2 regions of the Psychromonas sp. L1A2 genome follow, and region 2 is predicted to be linked to the other one. Evidence: riboswitches for the same ligand, from Rfam matches in the RefSeq annotation. Region 2 holds a riboswitch; the other holds the start of a gene.

Region 1 (12,360 bases), 560 kb from region 2:
TTCTCTTTCTAAATTATTTTTTATCTCTAAAACCTTATGCATTGAATTTTATGCAAGATATCGGATGTCGTTATAGTTCACGACGGGCTGGGCTACTAATACCAAAAGAATTAATAAGGTGATCATTCTTGCTGGTGAAAATCCCCCCTAACAGCGTTGTGAGTTTTGAAGTGAGAACAACTATCTCCTACAACTCACGCCTTATTAGTGTTAATTTTTCCTGCGCAATCTCTGATCACTTATTTAATTCCATTGGTATTACTAAACAATTAATATGAACCTATCTGCTACTTGTTCGTCCAAGTCAGGTACATAATACCAATCACAATAAATAGCTTATCTATTTTACTTGTTAAAACAGCCCATCTACTCATTGTAATTCATCGAAAGGCTCAATTTACGCTTTGAGTTGAACTCTTTTCCCAGCGTAAAATTTAAATAACATATTTAATGTGAGTGATTGGTATAACTTCATTATTTGATAAAACAGGAGGGAGGAGTCATACAGGCTGATAACAAGTTATTTTTAAAATAAAAATATTTATGAAAAACAAATGAGTAAGAAGATAAAAACTACTTAAGAACTCATTAAATGCTTTTCACGTGTATTAACGGCAACTTACATTTTATGTTTTACTAGAGGATACAATGAACAATACGATTGCTACATTTATGAGAAATTTTTTCTCAAAAGTACTTACTATTATCTTTTTTGGGCTAGCTGCAGCGATTATTTTCTCTTTATTCCAACATCTTATAGATGGCATTATTAACCAAGTTGACCTTACTGAGCTTTTATTAAAGGGGATTAATACCGCTATTATTGCATTGGCCGTTTTTGAATTAGCGTTAATTATTCATAAAGAATATTCAGAACCTGAAGACGAGAATAAAAAAGATGCGATAGAAACGTTGCGTGGAACATTACCTCGTTTTATTGGTACTGTGTGCGTCGCTTTAGCACTAGAAGGGTTGATCATGGTGATTAAATATAGCCAGTTAGATTTAGCTGGCAATCTTTATTATCCCGTGGCCATTATAATGAGTACTGCATTCCTGTTAACGTCATTAGGTGTTTTCTTATTCTTAACTGAAAAACGTAAATAGCTTTTGCTATAAACCCTGGCATTAAAAGAACATTAATTGATTCATAAGTATCGATGAATAAATATTGGCGAGTATGTATTGATGGGTATGTATTGATTCATAAGTAATGAATGAACAAATAAATAAAAGTACTCAATGTCAAAGCTTTGTTTATATTATCGACCTAGAAATTAAGCTTAAGTCGATAATTAACAAAGCTTTTTTATGATTTATGTTTAGCTAAATAGCCGTTCATTTTTAATTGGCTACGTTAGTCATTCAATACCTATCTATTAGCCTTATTATTACTTCAACTCTCATTAGAGTTACATAAGTTTAAAGCATTATTTTTTAATATTAAGATTTAAATCGATTAACTAAATTGTCTAAACTTGAAGCCATTGATTTTAACAAATCAGTCGAAGATTCAATACTTTTCGAGGCTTCTGCGCTCTCTTCAGTTCGATCGCTGATATTAACAACATGTACATTAATCTCATTGATAACCGCAGATTGCTCTTCTGTCGCCGTTGCAATTTGAGTGTTCAAATCAGAGATATGTTGAACATTTTGTACGATATCATTTAAAGCTACATTTGTTTTCTTTGCGGCATCAAGTCCAAGAATTGCTTGTTTACGACTCTTATGTACTGAATCGACTGCCATTTTAGAACCATCTTGTAGTTCTGTTATCATTTTATGAATTTCATCAGTTGAATCATGCGTCTTCTTAGCAAGGTTTCTCACTTCATCGGCAACAACAGCAAAACCTCTACCGTATTCCCCTGCGCGAGCGGCCTCAATGGCGGCATTTAGCGCGAGTAGATTTGTTTGATCTGAAATACCACGTATAACATCAAGCACACTACTAATTGAGTCACTTCGTTTTGCTAATATTTCAATATTAGATGAAACATCTTCCATATCATCTGCCATATGACTAATAGTTTGGGTTGATTCATTAACTACTATTTGAGCCTGTGATGTCATGTTTGTTGCTTCATTCGTTGTCTGTGCTGCAACAGCTGCATTGTTAGCAATTTCAGCAATCGTACAACCCATTTCATGAATAGCAACAGAAACTTGGTGTGCTTCATCACGCTGTTTATCAAGTGAAAGCTTTGATATGTTTGCATCTTGATAAACGCTTTCAGAAGCATCTTTGATATTTGAAGACGTTGATTTAACATCTTCAACTACAGTGCGAATGTTGCCTACAAAAGCGTTAAAACCTTTAGCTAATTCTGAAATCTCATAAGCACCATTCTCATCAACTTTACTCGTAAGATCACCTTCTCCTTCACCTAATACACGAAAGTTATCAGCCATTTTTTTAATGGGTAATACGAGTTGATTTGCAAGAATGATACTAAGGCCAACAAATATGAAAATAATGACGATAAATATAATGATTATATTGTTACGTGATTCATTAAGTTGCGCATATAACTCTGCTTTAGGAACTTCAGCAATGATATACCAACCCAAGCTTTCAATATAACTAGTCGATATTACAAAGTCTCCTACTTGTTGGAAGGCAAAAGGTTTTTTTGTAAACAATATTTGTTTATCTAGATCAGGATAAATATCACTAACATTTTTAGTTTCTGCAAAGTCACGGTTTTTATGTACTTTAACTAAACCATCTTGATTAGCTAAGTAAACAAATCCTGTTTTTTCTATTTTAAATTGACGTAATAATTCAGATATATCAGAAAATGTTCTTGATACGCCTGAAGACCCGCGTCCATTAACTTGCTGATAATTTACAAATACGTTAATGGTGCCATCACTTTCAGTATAAGTGCTTGCTGATACTGATAAACCACTATTTTTAAATTTGTAATACCATCCATCATGGTCATTATCTTTTAATTCACGAAGAAACCCATCTTGATTCCAATATTTAGCTGAATCTCTTTCTATATACGAAGCATTGCTCAAGGAATTGTTGTTAGCAATGCCTTGTAAATATTCAGTAAGTAAACGATCTGCTTCTATAGAATTATTATTATCAATTAATCTATAAATGAAAGGGTTGTTTGCAATCGCTTTTGTAATTGCTTTCATTTCAGAAATTTCGCCGTCAACTGTCTGTGATACCCGTTGAACTAAATTGGGTAATTCAGAATTTTCTAGTCTACTTAATAATAACTCTCGAGATTTCATTTGCGAAACAAAGGCAATAATCCCTGTAGAGACAAACACAGTCAGTAGAATACTAAGAATTAATCGATTTTTTATAGATAAAGAACGCATAAAAGCCTTAATAAGTGGTCATAGTTGAGCAATCTTGGAATTAGCTGTTAGTTGAGCAAAAACTGTCACTTTTACAAAACTAGCCATTAGGGGGTAGTGTAGCACTTGGTAAGTGCTTAACAATTAAATTTTTTATTAATTTCACCTATTTTAAACTCAAAAAACTGTAGTTTTAGGTCTAAATTTTATATTTTTTTAGTTTTTTATAAAAAATATTTCAAGATAAACCTTAAGATTATTTGTTCATTAACTTTATTTTCGGATTCATTGTCGACGTTAACGTCATTTATATTTGTTTAGATGTGAATTTAACTATTTGTATTAATTAGGATCGTTTTTAATTTAATAATTAATTGTACAAATTAAAATTACTAGACTACCTTTTTAGAGGTAGTTAATTAGCTGCCAATAAATTTAAATATAAAAAATAAATCATTTAAATATTTGCATGTTATAGCTTGAAAAAGGCAAAATAAGGGAAACCTTATGACGCAAAACCACCGGCCTATCGACTTTTTAATGTCTATGGTAGCGGAGTTACCGAGGCGATGATCGTTATCTTCCTCCACTTTAAAATATAAGCCATACCGCATTAACAAATGATAATCCTGTGGAGAGGAAAGTGAATAAAACATACTTTAATATAAAAAATGCTATTGTAGCTACATCATTGTCATTCTTAATGAATGCCCCAATTTTGGCAGAAACATTACAAGTAAGCTGGTCTGATAGTTCTTCAAATGAGGACGGTTTCATTGTAGAAAAACGTCTTTTAGCGAATGGCGAATTTGAAAGTATTTCAACACTGGCAGCAAATGTTAGTTCTTATACTGACTCAGATGTAATTCTCGATGAAACTTACTGTTATCGTATCATTGCTTATAATCAAGCTGGTGAAAGTCCATCGGAAGAATCTTGTTTAGCGGTGATAGATGAAAGTGAAACAGACATCATTACACCTAAAATACCAAGTAAATCAACTGATCCAATATATTCTTATACTGATATATCAATCACCCATCAATTTATCAGTAAACCAACAACTATCGAGCTTGATGATAAAAAATTCTATTCATTTAAAAATGATGAAACTTATAATGAATTCTACAGTGATAGTAGCATCTACAATACTGAGTTTTATGTCGATAATGGGCAAGCTAAAGAGTATTCACGCGACTATTTTGTATTTCAAAAAAATGGGAATGATTTAGTCAATGGCTATACCTATATGGGGTTTAATAGTAATAACAAACTGTCATTTGATATGAAATCTAATGGAGGGAAACAAGTTGCAACCCTCTATATGCAAGCTGGTGTTTGGACTAACGAAACTTCATCTATTGTTGTAACAGTAGGGGATACTGAGCAGTATATTACCTTACCAAAAGGTTACTCATGGCAGTATATTAGTGTTGACATTACTTTTGATGGAACCGTGCCGATAACAATAACAACTGATAAAGACCAAGGTGGATATAGTGGTTTAATGTTTGCAGGTATTGTCATTAATGATCCAGTATTCATTGAAGAAGTTGATATTGAAGAACCGATTCAATATGCATCTTTGTTGTCTGTAGACACAGGTGTTGACACCACTATTGATGTCTCAAGCGTTGAGTTTACAACATATGCTATGCAAAAAGGTAATGATGAATTTTCAGATGCAAGTGTAGAAAGCATTTCATATTTTGGTACTAACAGAACGTCATCTAATACTTATAAATTTATTATACAAAACGATGTGACCCATTCAGGTTATAAGTTAATGAGTTGGAATGAAGAAAATGGTGTCACGATTAAGTTAGAAAGTGGTGAATCGCAAATCAATATTGTATCGTTATATTTTTCTGCCGGTGCTTGGTCTAGAGAAACTGCTCTGATAGAAGTTATCATTAACGATCAAAGTGAGTTTATAGAATTAAGTTCAGGTTATTCATGGAAAAAAATGAAAGTGGATATTGAATTTGAAGGTGAGTTAAATCTGAGTATTCGTCCATCCGGTATATTAGGTGGTTACAGTGCATTTAAATTTGCTGGATTAACACTATATTAAGATAACCAATTTTAATATAAAGAATATTAAAAACCGAATCTATGTGATTCGGTTTTTTTATGTGTTTAATTTTACTTTTAAAATTGACGTAGAGAGAGAGTTTAATAGGCTCTACCTTTCACTTATATGATAAATGTCAAATTTATATCTTTAACTAAATTAATTCTATTGCTAATATACCATTGGTTTTATTGTTGTTTACATAAATTCTGTGATAGAAGTGTTCAATAAGTTTGACTTTATTTTTATTGGTTGAATTTACTTCATATAAGGTTAAATATGGATATTATCATTATTCTTTTTTTATTTGCTATGCTCTTTTTTTTTACGGCGATACCAATAAAAATTGGTGCACATATTTTAAAAATTGAAGGTGCTACGATAGGCGTTTGCTTTATCGCAGTGGTTCTTTCAATTATAGCCAGTATCTTAGTGGCACTTTTTATTGGTGAAGGTATCTTCCCAAGTGTTATTGCTTTTATTATTACAGGTATTTTCTTTTCTTGGTTATTCAAAACAAATACGGTTACCGGCTTTGTACTTGCAGGGATCAGTATTGGAGTTCAACTTCTGTTTACTTTTATTATCGCAGGTTTAGGTTTTGCTCTTTCTTAAGTTGTTAAATACAAATTAGTTTATTTAAGTAATGATTCTAGGTACCCGTTACCATTCAAGCTGTAAAATTTAGCAAACAGTTATTAGCAAACAGTTATTAGCAAACAGTTATTAGCAAACAGTTATTAGCAAACAGTTATTAGCAAAGAGTGAAGAGGAGAGATTCTAAGCATAAAGAGGAAGATCTAACGGATAAATCGACACTTTCTAACAACTAAGATGTTTACTTCACTTCTTTCCTTCTAGATTGCTAGCTTGAAAAGCAATTATTTGTTGAAGCCTTTGGTAAGGACTAGTTATTGCCATCAGGTTGCACCTTAATTTGACTCGCTAACTATTGAACAAATCACCTTGAACGGTAATACCAAAAGAATTAATAAGGTGATCATTCTTACTGGTTAAAATCCCCCTAACTGCGTTGTGAGTTTTGAAGTGAGAACAACTATCTCCTACAACTCACGCCTTATTAGTGTTAATTTTTCCTGCGCAATCTCTGATCACTTATTTAATTCCATTAGTATAACGGACATATGTGTAAGGAAATTAACTTAATTTTTTATTCTAAATTTTCTGTTCTTTCTCTTATTTCTACAAGTAATTCTACTCTTTTGGGCCTGGGTACTTCACTTTCTGAGCTTATAAAACTAAATAAAAACTACAAGAATACTATGTGAGTACCATATGAATACCATATGAATACCATATGAATGGTAGCTGCTTAGAATATTTTGTGTATTATTCTTAAATATTAAATAATTAGGAATATTGATCATGACTAAACAAGCTTCTGGATTTCTAGATTTAGCCTTTACTCCAAAAATCGTTAAACCAGCCTTGAAAGTTGCATTGTTCGTAGGAACTTTACTTGCTTTAATAAATCATGGCAGTGCTATTTCACGAATGGATTTAGATCTTAATCGCTTTGTTCAAATTATACTGACTTACTGTGTTCCTTATGGGGTATCAACTTATTCTGCTGTTAAAGCACTGCAGAATCGTGAGAAATAGAATAAAATATATTGGCAAAACTCCTTATTTAAAAGCTATTTAATCAACCTGCTTTTTAAAAAATATACTTTTATTCTGTCATATTATTGAGCTCTATTTATGAAGCTTATTTACCTGCAATCTCAACTGATCTATCTGATGATGAGGTTTTGAAATAGGACTAAATACACTTGGATTGATGGTTAACGGTGTTGCTGTCTTTAACTGGGTGACGCCATGAGTTTAGGTACTGACCAATGGTATACTTTAGCACCTATAGCAGAGCAATATGATGTCGACATGTGTGGAGGGCACGCAGAAAATGGGACATACCATCATCACTTCTATACTAGCTGTTATTAGATGATACGGGAGAGGAGCATTCATCTATTTATGGTTTTGCTGCTGATGTGGATGCATTATATGGTTCATATGAAAGTAATGGTGAATTACCGATTAGTGGTTGGAAAATACGTGACCTTGGCGCTTCAGAATCTGAAGGTGGTTGTAATACTGACGCAGGGCCACCACAATAGTAGTGATAGTGATTTGTTCCGTATTAAGATTTGATCATTAATCATGTCTTAATTAACAAAGGTACTGTAGTCAGCACCTTTGTTAGTTTTGAATAAGATAAACGATATATTGATAAAAATGAAAATAATTAATATTCGTTTTTAATAACGTCTAACGATAAAAAGCTTCAACAGTCCCTTTTTTCGTCACTAGTAGTGGGTTTCCACGACGGTCTAGTGCTTTATGTGCAGCGACTTTTACCCAACCTTCACTAATACAATATTCTTCAACATCAAAACGTTCTTTTCCATTAAAACGAATACCAACCTCATATTCAAAAATTTCAGCGATATGGTGAGGGCTGCGTGGGTTGCCAGAAAAGCGATCAGGTAGAGCTGGTTTTGATTTAGTATCGTTCATATTTATGCCTGTAGTAAATAAAAGTGCGTCATTGTAAGCAATATAATAAAAACGCTCAAGAAATGTATTTATAAATTTAACCTTATTTTAACCTTTGTTTATTTATAGTAAAAGCAGAAATAGGAGGCCTTAAAAACTTCATAACAGGATGAAAATTAATATTGTTTTATCTCAGCTATTTTTGCTCAATATCCAGATAAATAAGATATTTTATTAGTTAGTATTTTCATTACCAATAGCAATTTATTATCCCAATTAAAAATAAAATCAAATGATATTTATAAATAGAAAACCTTGTATTTTATTATTCGTCTTTATTGGTATAGCAGATCCTTTGAGTGATGCAGTTGCTGATGTAGATATTCAATGAATAAGTAAAGATACTTTAATTAAATCACCGTCCTGTTTTATAAACTTCGCGTACTGCAAACTAAATGCTATTAAGCGATATTCATTAAACTATAAATGAGTCTTTATTTAATATAATCGGTATTAAAAATCAGATAACTAATACATTAACACCTTTCTTAATAATTAAATTAACTGTCGTTATTAATATCTTGTTTTTGTGTTTCTATGGTTTAATGTTTATTTTTATTTTATGTTGTTGATATGGGAATATATTTAACGTAATCTTGTAGTTAGGTGTTGAATATCGAATTTTAATCCCCTTGCTCGTCTTCTATACGACCTACTAAACATTAAACATTGAAAAATTAACTATTAGCTCAATAAAACGAGTCTATTTATTTGGTTTTATACTGAGAGTAATAATGAAAAATTTGTGTGTTTGCCTTGCATTATTGGTCTCAACCACCGTGTTGGCAGGTCAAGAAACCTCAATTGTTAATATCGCAAAAGAAAATAATTTCAATACTTGTCTTCCACAACTTAAAATTGCTTCAGATTTTATAATTGGTAATAAAAAACATACAACTCATGCTTATTGGAACACAGATAAAGCAGATCAACGTATGTACTCAAGTTTGACATCAAAAGGCTATAGTGACGGCGATTCCCATGTCACAATCGCTGCGGCACAGACTATATCAGGTAAATGTGATGTATTTTATGTAGAAACATATGCTCTACCTAAAGCCTGCTTGGTCGCTCGTGAAGATACCTTTCAAGGATTTAAGTACAAAGGTACGATGAACGATAAAACGTTATTACTTGAAAATGAATCTGGTGCGGTAAATATTTATCTTACTCCTCAAGGTGATTCAATTTGTCTTGTGTCCAAACGAGAGGCTTTATATCAATAAATATCTTCCTATATACCTTTTAAAGTATTTATTCGGGTTAAATTTTACATTAAGAAGAATTGTTACCTGCTTCAAACACGATACTCATTGATGATCTTGATACTACTTCTTCGAAATTCACTAATTCACTAATTCACTAATTTACTAATTCAATATTTTATTAATTTACTTAGTAGTGAAAGTCACCTTTGGTCAAAGTAATAATTGAAAACAAAACAACTCCCTCCATTGAAGCAACGCTTTTGTGTTAATAAAAAACAATAAAATTAGCTAGTTATAAACTTTAAATGAGCAAGATAAAGTGAATAACAACATATTTTGTTAGCAAGCAGGATGAAATAATTATTAATTTAACCACAGTGACTAAAGTCACACTTTAGAGGTAGATTGATGATTAGACTGAATATACTAGCATCATAGAAACATACCGTTTTTCTCGCTTAATCAGCATGTTAAGTTCCAAATTATCATTTAACAATAACTTTAATTTAATTTGGATAATTACTTTTTTGCTCGCTGAAGCGACAATATTACATCAATATATGGAAATATTATGAAAGAAGTTCAGTTTAGAAATGTCGATAAATTATTTATTAAAATGTCTCTTAACGATAAGTTTTGGGTTATTTTTGGCTTATTTTTCATCGTATTAAGTAGTGTATCTATCAATAGTTATCAGAAAACATTAACGCAAATAGAAAGGCAATCTATGACAACTGTTGAACAACGGTTAACGGGAATGGTACAGGCATTAGAAGCAACCAAGCAACTCGACAAATTAACGTCATTAGGCGTTCAACTAACATCAGCTTCTAAAGAGTCATATCGTCAAGGAGAGCAAGTCACTGCAGTTACTAAAATTACATCTCAACAATTTGCATCACTCACGGAATCTGTTTCTTCTTTAGAACAAGAAATGAAGCAACAAGCCTTATATTCATTAGCTTTATCATTTTTGTGGGTTTTACCATTAGGGCTCATTCTTTATTGGACTGCAACATTCCTCAGTGGTGCATTATGGGTTCTGTGGGATACGACGTTAAAGATTATAAAAGGCGATTTAACTTCTCGTTTAGGCTTCATAGAAGGGCGCGATGAATTCGGTACTATTGGTGCTTCACTTGATAAGGCAATGGATACGTTATCTGAGCTCGTTGATACGGTAAAAGAAAATACATCAATGTTACATAATACTTCGTCTGAAATTGCACAACATAGCAAACAAAGTGAACAACAAATTAATCAGCAATATACTTCATTAGATTCAGTAGCAACAGCAATGGAAGAAATGACTGCTTCTTCACAAGAAGTGACTAGTATTTCACAAAGTGCTTCAAAACACGTTGAACAAAATTCTGACCATATCAAACAGAGCGATAACCGAGTTCGACTTGTTATTAGTGAGATACAACAATTATCGAATTACATTGAAGAAACGTCTTATTCAGTGGCTACATTAAAAGCAAATGCGACAAAAATAGATGAAGTGATTACAACGATTAACTCAATTTCTGATCAAACTAACTTGTTAGCGCTTAATGCTGCTATAGAAGCCGCTCGAGCGGGCGAAATGGGTCGAGGATTTGCTGTCGTTGCCGATGAGGTTAGAACGCTAGCAAGTCGCACACAAGATGCGACAGTTGAGATTCAGGCGATGATCAGTGACCTACAGTCTGAAACGAATAACATATCAAACATTACTAATAATACAGTCGAACAGGCACAAACCAGTACTGCTTTGATCAAAGAGATAGGCACTGATATCAACGCCATCGCAGAGTCTTCGCAAGCTGTAATCGAAATGACATTTCATATTGTGACATCGTCAGAAGAACAAAGCTCCGTAGCTAATAATATTTCATCCGAACTCAGTGGAATTCGAGATCAATCGAACTCTATTCGTGATTTTGCACATCAGTCTTCATTAGGCACTAACAATTTATCAAATGGCACTGAGAATTTAGGACGAATATTAGCCCATTACCGTACTTCATAATTATATAAAAAGACTATAAATAAAAATAGTTGAAGACGGTAGTGAGTATGCACTGTTAATGCAGTGCATACTTTATTCTTCAATTCTCTTACAAATTTAGAACGCTTATTTAATGTAATGGGTATAACTTTAAAGCATCAAATAATGTGATGATACAACCCACTAGTGTATTATTGACGATATTAAAATATGAGGTATTAATTTTGAGTCTAACGGCAATCACTTTTTTTGAGCGTTTTGAAGCTGATATTTTATCTGGTAAAAAAACCTTAACTATTAGAGATGATGCCGAGAAGGATTATCTACCAGGAAGTATTGTGCAAGTTTCAACTTATGAACATAATCGATGGTTTTGTGCATTAAAAATAGAATCAGTTGAAGCTATTTTATTTTCTGATTTATCAGATAGTCATGCAAAACAAGAGAATATGACGCTATCAGAACTAAAAAATGTCATCAAAGAAATCTATCCAGGTATTCGCCATTTATATGTTATTTCATATGAATTAATAAAAGAACAAATAGTATAAAACCACTTCGAGTAAGCAGTTAAAGAATTTGTATTATTCTTGATTTCATTTTTTGTATTGAATCATTCTAATAGTTCAATAGGGTAGATAGGACAAGGAAAGAAATTTCATAAAATCCTATCCTTGTCTATCGGTTCAATTTAGTAGAAATTAACTATTTCCTAGCCAAATATCTGCATTAATTTGCGGTTGTTTTTTATTCTTTTTCTTACCCGTACCTTCAGGTTTAGCCATCGGTTTATCACCTGAAGCAAATACATCTTTAACAAACTCAACCGTTTCAAAGCCTGCAATTTGTTCTCTTTCAAGGCGTAATTTGTTCTTTTTTTCAATTACGTTGAAGTGATGATAATCTTCATGGTCAATAATAGATAACGCTAAGCCGATTTCACCAGCACGGCCACTTCGCCCTATACGATGCATATAATCCGATGGACTTCTTGGTAAATCAAAGTTGATTACAACAGGTAGTTTATCGATGTCTAAACCACGGGCAGCAATATCGGTAGCAATTAATACTTGAATTTCACCAGCTTTAAAAGCATCAAGCACACGAGTACGAGCGCCTTGCCCTTTGTCACCGTGAAAAACTTCAGCAGTAATACCACGTTTAGCGAGTTTATCTGCTAAATG
Region 2 (12,360 bases):
TTATTTTCTTAATCGGCTGTAGCATTGGTTTAGCCACCTTAATCCAAACATTATTAATGGATGTTTCACCAGATGGTCACGCGATGATCGGTGCATTGGTTCAATGTGCTTTTAATGTAGCCAATGCAATTGGACCTTGGGTTGGTGGAATGGCAATTGCACAAGGAGCACAACCTAACCAAACGGGTTATGTCGCCGCAGTTTTATTCTTCGGTGGCTTCATAATGTGGGTATTAAGCTATATGCAGTTAAATGCAAAAAAGAAATTAACTGTTCCAGCATAAACTTTCCTGTAAAAAATAGTGGTGCAGAGTTAAATTTAGCACCACTCACCCGCCTGAATGAAAAGATGATAGTTTTCAAAAAGTACTTAAATATCCATTTTACAAACTAACGTCCTTCCTTTAAAAATTGATGTAATCAAATACACTGTTAAAGACTTTTTGTTATCAGTGCTATTTCCAAGATCGACAACTTATTGTCATTTAACTTTATTCAGCGTTATTATGACCGTTCAACAAATTCTATTGAAAGAGAAAACCAATGTTATTTAGAGGAACAGTTCCGTTTTTATCTCAGTTAATTAAACTGATAATAGCCGTTAATATAGTGCTTACTTTCAACGTCAATGCATCAGTCAATGTCACCTCACTGGAAACAAATGGTATTAATAGCTGGGAAAGTGAATCATTTGAAGGTGAGTCAACTTATAACCTTGTTGAATATGATAATCGTAAAGTTTTAAAGGCTCAAAGTAATAACTCAGCATCAGGATTGGTGTTAAAAAAGAAAATAGATTTATTAAAAACGCCTTATATCAATTGGACTTGGCTAACCAAAAATAAATTCACTGGATTAGATGAAAAAAGTAAAAGTGGTGATGATTACGTCGCACGGGTTTATGTTGTTATTGACGGTGGGTTTAAAATTTGGAACAGTAAATGTTTAAGCTATGTCTGGTCAAGTAACCAAAGTGAAGGTGAAGTTTGGGATAATGCTTTCATAGGCGACAAAGTAAAAATGGTTGCGGTGCGAGGCAAACAAGCAAAAGTAGATCATTGGTATAATGAAAAACGCAACGTATTCCAGGACCTAGTTGAGCAATTTGGCGATAAAGGCAGCGACAAAAAAAACCTAGCGGCCTACCAATATATTGATGTGATCGCCATTATGACTGATACCGACAACAGTGCTGGAAAAGCAGAATCTTATTACGGAGATATCATCTTCACTGCTGAATAATAATTCACCGATCATTTACACAAACACATTACACAAGGGATCAATATGAAAGATAAAGTTGTTTTATTCAAAAAAATACCAAACCAACAGCAACAATTATTAAGTGAATATTTTAACCTTGTGTGTTTTGATAAAATTGATGCCAATAATATGGATGCTTTTATCCATGAAATCAAAGATGCAGATGGATTAATTGGCGCAGGTGTAAAACTAACCACAGAAATCTTAGATAACGCGATTCAATTAAAAGTTATCTCAACCATTTCAGTTGGCTTTGATCACTTTGATCTCGATTACTTAAATAAACGTAATATTGCATTAACCAACACACCTGATGTATTAACCAATACCACCGCTGACACTATTTTCACGCTAATAATGTGTGCCGCTAGACGCACCACAGAGCTAAATAATATGGTCACATCAGGGCAATGGACTAACAACTTAAAAGACCAATACTTTGGTGTTGATATTCATGGTAAAACCTTAGGGATATTAGGTATGGGTCGTATCGGTTATGCCGTTGCTAAGCGAGCACACCATGGTTTTGATATGAAAATTAATTACTATAATCGTAGTGCCAACAAACAAGCTGAACAAGATGTTAACGCACATAAATTAGCACTAGACGAGCTATTAGCAACATCTGATTTTGTATGCTCTATTTTACCTGCAAATGAACAGACTGACCTGCTGATCGGACAACGTGAATTAGACTTAATGAAACCTTCTGCTATTTTCATTAATGGAGGCAGAGGTAATGTTATAGATGAACAAGCGCTTGCAATGGCACTTAAAAATCGAACCATTAGAGCAGCGGGTTTAGATGTTTATCAAGTAGAGCCTTTGCCAACATCATCACTTTTAATGTCTTTAGATAATGTCACTCTATTTCCACATATTGGCTCTGCAACAGCAGAAACCAGACTCGCTATGATTTGCAGCGCAATAGATAGTCTTCAAGCCGCTTGTTCTGGAGATTTAACAAAAAACTGCGTTAATGCAGAAAATATAACTCGATAACTTTCCTCCTGCTTTAAGGGATAGTATTTAATAAAGGTGCTCGAAAATCGCAATGTTTGCGAGTAGGTTTGTAAATAACCTCAATTCTAGTTAATGAAAGCTGAATGATATTTAAAATCAGAAAGTTGTATTTTTCACTAGGCAGATTCAAGCTATCAGTGCCGTTAGTTTTGCGTAGTTCAAGACGAATTATTGAAGTAATAATGGGTTATTGAGAGATGATTTAACGCAGAAATCCGCGGAAATAGCAGTCTTGTATCACTTTGCTTATCCAGAACTGAGGTTAAATAGGTTTGTGTGTAGATTTTCGAGCATATTTACGCCAAACAAGCCCAGCCTGCTTAATGGGTAAAGAGTAATGAGTAAAGAGTGACAATATTAACTGAATTATTTACAGGGTAACAAATTTTACTGATCTCATTTCTACACGTCCATCTCATTACCACTATTGCATAAAGAAATTCGACAGTTTATTCTCCGTTACCTTTTTTACTTATTAAGAATGGATTCCCCATGATCAAAACAATCACTAACCTATTCCCTGTGTGGGCTATTTTATTATCATTATTAGCTTTTTTTCAGCCATTATTATTCACTTCTTTAAAAACATTAATAGTCCCTTTGTTAACACTTATCATGCTAGCTATGGGACTGACATTAACACCTAAAGATTTCGCGAATGTCAGTAAAAATATTAAAGCGGTCTCAGTAGGCGTTATATTACAATTTACTGTCATGCCGATAGTTGCATTGGTCATCGCAACATTAATGAACTTTGATGCAAACTTAACCGTTGGCTTAGTATTAGTTGGTGCGGTAGCTGGAGGAACAAGCAGTAATGTAATGTGTTTCTTGGCTAAAGGTGATGTTGCTTTATCGATTTCAATGACCGCTATTAGTACATTATTAAGTGTCATATTCACTCCTTTACTCGTTGAGTTACTAGCGGGTAAAAGTATTGATATCCCTGTGACGGGCATGATTATCAGCCTCATAAAAATTGTGTTAGTGCCTGTCGTAATGGGTATCGTACTCAATACTTTATTGCATAAACCAATCAAAATAATAGCACCAGTTTTACCACTTATATCAATGGCAGCCATTGTTATTATCATTGCAATTGTCGTCGCACTTAATGCAGAAAAGTTAGTAGAAGTGGGTTCAATGGTCGCGATCGCCGTTATCTTACACAACTCTTTTGGTTTACTAGCGGGTTACTGGATCACTAAAAAGCTAGGCTTTGAAGAAAAGGTTTGTAGAACTATCGCATTTGAAGTTGGTTTACAAAACTCAGGTTTAGCCACTGCATTGGCAATGAAGTTCTTTGCTCCAACTGCAGCAATTGCAGGTACTATTTTTTCTATCTGGCATAACATCAGTGGTTCTATATTAGCGGGATACTGGTCTCGTACAGCAAATGAAATCGATACGAATAAAATAACAAGTAAATAACAACTTAAAACTATAAATGATGTCATCTATACCCTCTCCATAGACGACATCATAGCTCATGTGCTTAAAAGTATTATCAAAAATAAAACTAGAATTTACTCCTCCCTATTAACCATTAACTATCATTAGCATGGTAAAAATAATGTACATTCACCGTATAACACTTAGAAAATAACTAATGACAACCAATCATTTATAATCACTACCAAACCTAACATTCCTTTCAATTAAGTTTAATTTACCTCATCCATTTCCTCATTATTTACACATTTCGTCTATATGATGCACTAGTATTTATTAACAGATTAATTTACCTAGGAGTAAACGATGGGTTTATCAACAATGGTAGTACCAAAAAAGTTATCACTAATAACCAGCGTTGCTATTAGCACAATAGCCTTAACAGGATGTGATTTATTATCTACTGACTCTCCTTCTTCTAAAGAAACTAAAGTCCCTGTTCAGTCAGCCACTCCTAAAGGAATCGATCTTTCATTATTTGCTAATGGTGCATTTACTAAAACACCTAAAATTGTTGATTGTGAAACTTCTGACGGTACAAAAACCAGTTGTTATGAAATAACCACAACAGGTACGCCAGCAGGAAGAGAACCAGGCCCATTTTGCCCAAGAACAACGAGTGATGGTCCAGAAGCCGGTGGAGCTTGGTTTAGTAAAGAAGGATCAGGTGATTTAGTTGATATTACGGGTGAGTTCATTTTAAAACTTAGTGATTATTATGGCGATGAAAAATGGGTCGTTTACGATACAAAAACAAATAAAGTTCGCTATACAGCAACTAAAGCAGCTTGTTTAGGTGCTGCTCGTCCAGATGTTGAAGAGCAATACAAGCAAAATTGTATAGAATGCCAACTATCCTATCTTGATGACGATTTTTCATTAACGTATCTTATTCCTGTCACCCCAATCCCGGCAGATAAACCAGGCCGAGTTAGAACGGTTGGTATTGCTTTAGATGGAGCAGAGCTTTCAGGTCCAGCACCAATAGGCGCTATTTTAGGAAGTTATACCATTGCAGCCTTCGATGATTGTGGTGGGCATATCAATGTACACCAAGGCTATCACTATCATTCAACAACAGGCTGTACCGATACAAATGATAAAACTGATGACGGTCACGCTGCATTAATTGGTTACGCAGTAGACGGTTATGGCATCTATGCAATGAAAAATGCGAAAGGTAAAGAAGAGTTATTAGATGAATGCCGTGGAACAACTGATGATATTAGGGGCTATCATTATCACGCAGCAAGCCCAAGTGAAAACATGTTTATTGGATGCATGCATGGAAAAACTGTAAAAACAGCGGGCGGACCTCCAGATGGCGGACCTGATGGACATCGTGGACCACCACCAAACGGCAATAAACCACCAATGGCAGAATAATAGGAGTTGCAACAATAATGTCTACATTGCTTTTAAAAAGAAGGTTATTAATAACTATATTTTTATTATTAACAACAGGTTACCTACAAGCCCATTCTGGACCATTAAATCAGATTGCACTTAAAGCTTGTGATGTTAAATCTCGTTCTCAATCTTGTCAGTATGAAGCTGGTCATCAAAGTTTATACATCGGTACTTGCCAATATATGTCAGAAGTTTTGATGTGTGTTAGAAATCAACCGATTCAAAAAATTGAAGCTAACAATAATGAGAGCACTACAGAAGAACATAAACATGACTAAATATTAAACATCATGATCTGGTATATCTGCTAATAATTATTTACATATCAAAAAACAAAATAAAACACCCATTTAGCAATACACAGTAAGTTAAAATATAAAATTACACTTAGTTATAAGTGATTATGATCACTAGAATAAGTGTTATTTAAAATGAATGCTGGATGTATTTGACATTTTTCGGTACATTGTCAATTTTATGTACGTACAAACTAAGGATAGTAAAATGAACCCAGAAGAGATGGTAAATTCGGTAACGGATATAGCCCTAGTATATGGACCTAAATTGATCGCAGCAGTGGTCGTTTGGATTGTTGGTTCGTGGATTATTAAGTTGCTTTTAAGCGGCTTAAATAAAGTCATGACTAAAAGTAATGTTGACGCATCATTAAGACCATTTTTAAATAGTCTTACTGGTATGATACTGAAAGTAATGTTAGGTATTACTGTACTTGGCATGTTAGGTATCGAAATGACTTCGTTCGTTGCGATTTTAGCAGCAGCTGGTTTAGCAATAGGTATGGCATTATCTGGCACACTGCAAAACTTTGCAGGTGGTGTAATGATCTTGTTATTCAAACCTTTCAAAGTAGGTGATTTCATTGAAGCTCAAGGCCATGCTGGTTCAGTTAAAGAAATTCAAATCTTTAATACCATTTTAAAAACAGGTGATAACAAAACTATCATTCTACCAAATGGCGGTTTATCAACAGGTTCAATGACTAATTTTTCAACGGAAGAAAAACGTCGTGTAGATTGGACTATTGGTATTGCATACGGTGATGATATCGATAAAGCTCGCGCTGTAATCAAAAAAATGTGTGATGCAGATGCTCGTATATTAAAAGATCCAGAAGTAGTTATTGTAGTTTCAGCTCTTGCTGACAGCTCTGTTAACTTTACTGTTCGTGCATGGGTACAAGCACCAGATTACTGGAGTGTATTCTTTGCGATGAATGAAAATGTATACAAAACATTTGCGACTGAAGGACTTAGTATTCCTTTCCCACAAATGGATGTTCATTTACATAAATAAGCTAATTTAAACGCTTATTAATAAGGTCGAATATTAAATATTCGGCCTTTTTTTATGCCTAAAATAAAACCAATTATCTTTAATTGAAACAAAATTAGCTTAATAATATCTGCTTATCTTACTTTGTTAGCTCTCCCCTCTTAAATGCACCTACCAGTATTCAAAAAATTAAGGTGTAATACCAATCTGGATAAATAAATGTTCTATTTAGGTGTTAGGGAAAATGAATGATAGCAAGGTATTGATTGCAGTAACTAGTTATTCTCATTACCAAAATCACCATACAAACGTTAATTTTTTAACCTGTAAAATAACTTATTTATTCGCTGTAAATTTCGTAAAGGGAACAGCCATTAATGAATTAACCTGTTTTAGTTATACCAATGGAATTAAATAAGTGATCAGAGATTGCGCAGGAAAAATTAACACTAATAAGGTGTGAGTTGTAGGAGATAGTTGTTCTCACTTCAAAACTCACAACGCAGTTAGGGGGGATTTTAACCAGCAAGAATGATCACCTTATTAATTCTTTTGGTATTAATTAACCGATAGACGATTAACGAAGTTAATCTTCGAAAGGCCTCAATTTACGCCTTAAACTAAGTCATTTTTCCAGCGTAAAATTTAGATCACTTATTTAATGTAATCGGTATAAAAAATAGAATGATTAAATTAAAAAATAAGCAGAATGTCAGGGTCAGAAATTGCTCATTAAAGACAGATAATTAAAGGTAGAAAATTAAGGACTGGTAATTAACGGTTACTGATGGTTAGTGGTTAGTGGTTAGTGGTTAGTGATTAGTGATTAGTGGTCAGTGATTAACATTTTGAAGTAATAGGAGCACTTGTCTTTACATGAAATACTCATATGATTAGCCAGAATGACTGACAACGTCAAACAGGCTAATCTTTAATAATTTAAACAATTATTAAAGCGTGATACATTTTTCTGATGATGGAGAATCACCTGCGCTATTCGACGCACTAATACGGTAACAATAAGTTTCACCTGCTTGAACATCTAAGTCATCGTATGATGTGATATTTTCAGCAACATAAAAAGTTGCATCATAATCTACTTCAGACTCCATGCGGCGCTCAATTATGAATTCAACTTCATTGTCAGAATTATCGTCCCATGTAATATTCAAGTTTACAATTTCGTCTTCGCTTTCATCTTCATCAACAGGCGTAGAAACCAGCTCCTCATCTGATGAGGACTCTGAATTAGTGTCATCAGGTATCACTAACTCTTCTTCCAATGATTCCCCCGTTGGAATAGAGACAAAAATATCATCAATATCAACATCCGCTTCATCTGTAATAACGTTATCTTCTTCTACAATTTCATCTGAAGGAGCAGCGACTATTTCTTCATCGATAATAACTTCTTCGACACTAGATTCCTCAGATGTTTTTTCCTCTGTGCTAACTGAGCTACTAGAGCCAGAAGATCCACCACAAGCGAATAAAAAAGTAGTGCAAAGTAGTAGCGAAGTTCTAAGTAACAGGTGTTTGAAAATCATCAGTTTTGTCTCCAACAAAATTGATGATTCAGAAATTTTTATATAACAGAAGAAAAATAAAGAGAGGTATAAAATGTACCATTGCCTCGGTAACTCCGCTGCCATTGACGTTAATCTACAGGTCGGTGGTTTTGCGTATTAAGGTTTCCCCTAACTTGCCTTTTTCTAGCTAATAATATTGTAATTACTGAATCAAGTGCATAATTGCGTTAGTGCATTAGATTATTTATAAATCAGTTAACTCAGATTATAGAGCTTGAATTTGAAAATACAAAGAATAAGTTCAATTTATAATCAAAAAGTAGTATAAAAAGAAAACAAATATCATAAAAAGTACAATATTTACTTCCCCTTAAAGACTATTTTATTTTCTTTTCATTAAGGTAATGATTAAGCAATAATGCAACTAACATGATGCAAGCACCAACACTAAGCCTTAACAAATCTGCCTCTTTATTCCAAATAATTACATTGACCACTATACCGGCAGGGATCAGTAAATTATTCATCACAGCGAGTGTCCCAATATTCACTAAAGTTGCCCCTTTATTCCACCCAAAATAGCCTAAGCCCGAGGCAATCGTTCCTAAGTATATAAGCACTCCCCACTGTGTACTGGTTGTTGGTAACTTATCTGCGTTACCAAATAAAAGATAACAAAGCGTTGCCACGCAGAGAGCACCGACAAAGAACCAACCAAATACCGTTTTATGGTCAATAGTGCTGTTAATCATTAAACGACTATAAGTCACCTGCCCTATTGCAAAGCAAATATTCGCTCCTTGTACTAATAACAAACCAAACCAAAAATCCGAGTTAATGTTTTCATAGCGTATCGCAACAGCACCAAATACCGCAATAACAGCCACAAGCAAACATTGAGGATTAAAACGTTTACTCATCGCATCATTTAACAAAGTCACATAAATTGGCGTCATGACAGTAAACAGCAAGACTTCAGGAACAGACAAATACAAAAAAGAATGATAATAAAAAATATACATCATCCCCAATTGAACAGCGCCGATAAGCATGATTTTTACTGCCATTGAGCATGGTATTTTTTTAATTTTAAGGAAAGGTAAGAACAATAAAGTTGCCAGTGCAATTCGTATAAACACACTAAACCAAGCATCTACTTGGCCCGCTAAATAAACGCCAATCAAGCTAAATGAGAAAGCCCAAAGCAATGTCACTGATAATAAATAACCCATATAAAATCCATTTTAAATAATTAGGCCGCACAGTTTACCGCATATATTGAAAACAGCTAGCGTATTGAAATAGAGGATTTAAGCAAGTTATAAAATCAATCTATAGAGGGGGCAACGCTGATGCTAACAAAGTTAAATAAACGCTAACTTTAATTTAAACTGGATCAATTTCATTCAAAGGTAAAATAGCGATCAGTTTACTGGCATTATCTGCAAATATACTCTTATATGATGGTTGTTAGTTATATTAACAAAGGGGACAATCATAGTGACCGGCCATTGACGAAGCACAGCAAAATGAAGCAACGTATAAATGGTCGGATACCCTAACGAGTTAAACGTGCTGATATTAGTCTTAACTGCTTATAACCATCGCAATAAACAATACAACACTCAAAGAAGTAGAAACGATGGTTAACTGACGTAGCTTTGGCAATTGCAAAGCAAGAATAAAACCTGAAATAAGTATTAATAGTAACCCAATAGCGAAGGCAGTAGCGTACACTTTAAAGGGAGTTCCGCCTTTTGCTTTATGTAATTGTACAAATTGTCGATACCAACTAGTCTCTTCTATTGTTAGTGTGGCAATTAATGGTTGAAATGTAGGCGCTAAAATAACATTAATATCTGAACCGCTCCATTCGAGCTGAAAGGCTGAACCCATTTTTTTGATTTTAGCTTTACCCGATGGCATAGCCACATTTTGTCTTTTCAATTCGTTTTTTGCTAATACCATGAGCTCTGTCAGCTCTCCTTGGATTGGCCTTTTAAGATGTAATTCCTGAGTAACTGTCTCATAGCCACCTTTTATACCCCAAGTATAAAGCGCGCCAGTCACAAAAAACATAATTGCCACTGGTAAGATAAAGGCGGCTAGCAATGCATGAATTTTAATTAATAAAGAACGATTTATTTTTTCCATTAGTCATTTCCTCTGCTTCTTTTTATTGTTGTCTAATATGGCTGTAGAATAACTCATTTGCAGCCTACTGATTTAAATCAGCGGGCACAGTAATTTACATTTGCTTGATATTCAATGAGTTTTATTATTTTTAATAGGAGATTGAATAAATAGAATTATAAATGGTTTGTTGGGAATAATGTGAGAAGGTTTATCGATGTGATAGTGTCGACCTTGAGTTAAGGGAAATAGTTGCTTAACTCAACTATTCGCTAACTTAATTGGTCCTGAAAAATGAATAAGGTACTCTATTTACCATGGCGTATTTACGTTTTGCTAAAAACTAAAAAAAGTATTTAATACCGATTACATTAAATATGTTATCTACATTTTGCGCTGAAAAAACAATTCAATTCAAGGCGTAAATTGAGTCTTTCAAAGATTAACTTCGTTAATCGTCTATCGGAGAATTAACCAAAAGAGGTTAATGCTTTAATGGCCGTTCCCTTTACGAAATTTACAACGAGGAAGTGGGCTGTTTTAACCAGTAAAATAGATAAGCTATTTATTTTACTGCTATAACATGAATTAATATCATTACAGTGCCTACCATTAAGTTTCCCTAACGGTTAATTTTAGACAATAAAAAATCCTTATTTGTATTCAACAAACAAGGGCTAGACATTCGAACACTCAATGAATAGAAATTTCGCCATTAAACCTTAGCTAGGAAAAGCGAAATTTGCACCTTCTCTAACACCACTTGATGGCCAGCGTTGTGTGATGGTTTTACGTTTAGTGTAAAACTTAACTCCATCAGGGCCATAGGCATGTAAATCACCAAATAACGAACGTTTCCAACCACCAAAACTGTGGTAAGCAACCGGTACAGGTAATGGCACATTAATCCCCACCATACCCACTTCAATATTGTCAGAGAAATAACGAGCAGCCTCACCGTCACGGGTGAAAATACAAGTGCCGTTACCGTATTCATGGTCATTGATTAACTGCATTGCGTGTTCCATCGTTTTTACACGCATGACTTGTAAAACCGGACCAAATATCTCAGCTTTATAACTATCCATTTCAGCTTCAACTTTATCAATTAAAGTGGCGCCAACAAAATAGCCACTTTCATAACCTTCTACTTTCAACGAACGCCCATCAACAACAATATCAGCACCTTGTTGTTCCGCACTATCAATGTAACCTATTACTTTTTCTTGGTGCTGTTTAGTAATCAAAGGACCAAAGTCATTATCAGTATTATCAAATGCCCCTACTTTTAACTCTTTCATCGAAACGGTCATTTTTGCAATCAAGTCATCTGCCGCTTTATCACCTACAGCAACAACAACCGACAATGCCATACAACGTTCGCCAGATGAGCCGAATGCGGCGCCTAATAGCTGGTTAGCGGCGTTATCCATATCTGCATCAGGCATAATAATGGCGTGGTTTTTAGCACCACCTAGAGCTTGGCAACGTTTACCGTTAGCCGTTGCTTTAGTATAAATTTGTTCAGCAATAGGTGTTGACCCTACAAAGCTAACCGCTTTAATACGAGTATCTGCTAATAATGTATCAACGGTTTCTTTATCACCATTAACCACATTTAAAACGCCTTTTGGTAACCCCGCTTCATGTAATAACTGTGCAATATATAAAGTGGCACTCGGGTTTCTTTCTGAAGGTTTTAAGATAAAGCAATTACCACATACAATCGCTAACGGGAACATCCACATCGGCACCATGGCAGGAAAGTTAAAAGGCGTAATACCAGCAACCACGCCTAAAGGTTGTAATTCGCTCCATGAATCAATATTTGGCCCTGCGTTCTTACTGTGTTCACCTTTTAATAACTCCGGTGCTCCACAAGCATATTCAACATTCTCGATGCCTCGCTGTAACTCACCTGCAGCATCATGTAAAATTTTGCCATGCTCTTTGCCTAATAAGTGGCAAATTTTATCTCTATTAGTTTCCAACAACTCTTTAAATTTAAACATCACTCGAGCACGTTTTAAAGGCGGTGTATTACGCCATTCGGGAAAGGCTTTCTGTGCCGATGCAATCGCAAGTTCAACTGTCTCTTTAGAAGCTAATGCAACTTGCGTTGCCACTGCACCTAGCGCAGGGTCGAAAACATCTTGTGTTTGATCATTGTCATTTACTATTTCGCCATCAATAAGGTGGCCTACTACTTGTGTCATAAAAATCTCCATGTGGCTATTAATGCCAACTCGTTTAATTT

What was found. A riboswitch is a leader RNA that binds a small molecule or an ion and turns the genes downstream of it on or off. The one in region 2 is predicted to bind cyclic di-GMP.
Region 1: another riboswitch for cyclic di-GMP. It lies ahead of GQR59_RS08030 (fibronectin type III domain-containing protein); the one in region 2 lies ahead of GQR59_RS05740 (fibronectin type III domain-containing protein).

What each region holds. Positions count from the first base shown of each region.
Region 1 is NZ_WUAG01000001.1:1,865,030-1,877,389, forward strand. It holds gene GQR59_RS08020 (hypothetical protein) at 649-1,107, shown strand; gene GQR59_RS08025 (methyl-accepting chemotaxis protein) at 1,444-3,345, opposite strand; cyclic di-GMP riboswitch class I at 3,802-3,890, shown strand; gene GQR59_RS08030 (fibronectin type III domain-containing protein) at 3,968-5,398, shown strand; gene GQR59_RS08035 (hypothetical protein) at 5,678-6,013, shown strand; gene nrtS (nitrate/nitrite transporter NrtS) at 6,785-7,021, shown strand; gene GQR59_RS18835 (hypothetical protein) at 7,238-7,363, shown strand; gene GQR59_RS18840 (hypothetical protein) at 7,411-7,536, shown strand; gene GQR59_RS08045 (DUF3297 family protein) at 7,688-7,936, opposite strand; gene GQR59_RS08050 (hypothetical protein) at 8,710-9,201, shown strand; gene GQR59_RS08055 (methyl-accepting chemotaxis protein) at 9,755-11,197, shown strand; gene yqfB (N(4)-acetylcytidine aminohydrolase) at 11,401-11,727, shown strand; gene GQR59_RS08065 (DEAD/DEAH box helicase) at 11,878-12,360, opposite strand, start outside.
Region 2 is NZ_WUAG01000001.1:1,307,798-1,320,157, reverse strand. It holds gene GQR59_RS05775 (MFS transporter) at 1-284, shown strand, start outside; gene GQR59_RS05770 (DUF3047 domain-containing protein) at 544-1,242, shown strand; gene GQR59_RS05765 (2-hydroxyacid dehydrogenase) at 1,288-2,265, shown strand; gene GQR59_RS05760 (bile acid:sodium symporter family protein) at 2,779-3,717, shown strand; gene GQR59_RS05755 (YHYH protein) at 4,045-5,124, shown strand; gene GQR59_RS05750 (hypothetical protein) at 5,142-5,426, shown strand; gene GQR59_RS05745 (mechanosensitive ion channel family protein) at 5,653-6,462, shown strand; gene GQR59_RS05740 (fibronectin type III domain-containing protein) at 7,392-7,988, opposite strand; cyclic di-GMP riboswitch class I at 8,074-8,158, opposite strand; gene GQR59_RS05735 (DMT family transporter) at 8,348-9,202, opposite strand; gene GQR59_RS05730 (PepSY domain-containing protein) at 9,558-10,124, opposite strand; gene GQR59_RS05725 (CoA-acylating methylmalonate-semialdehyde dehydrogenase) at 10,826-12,319, opposite strand.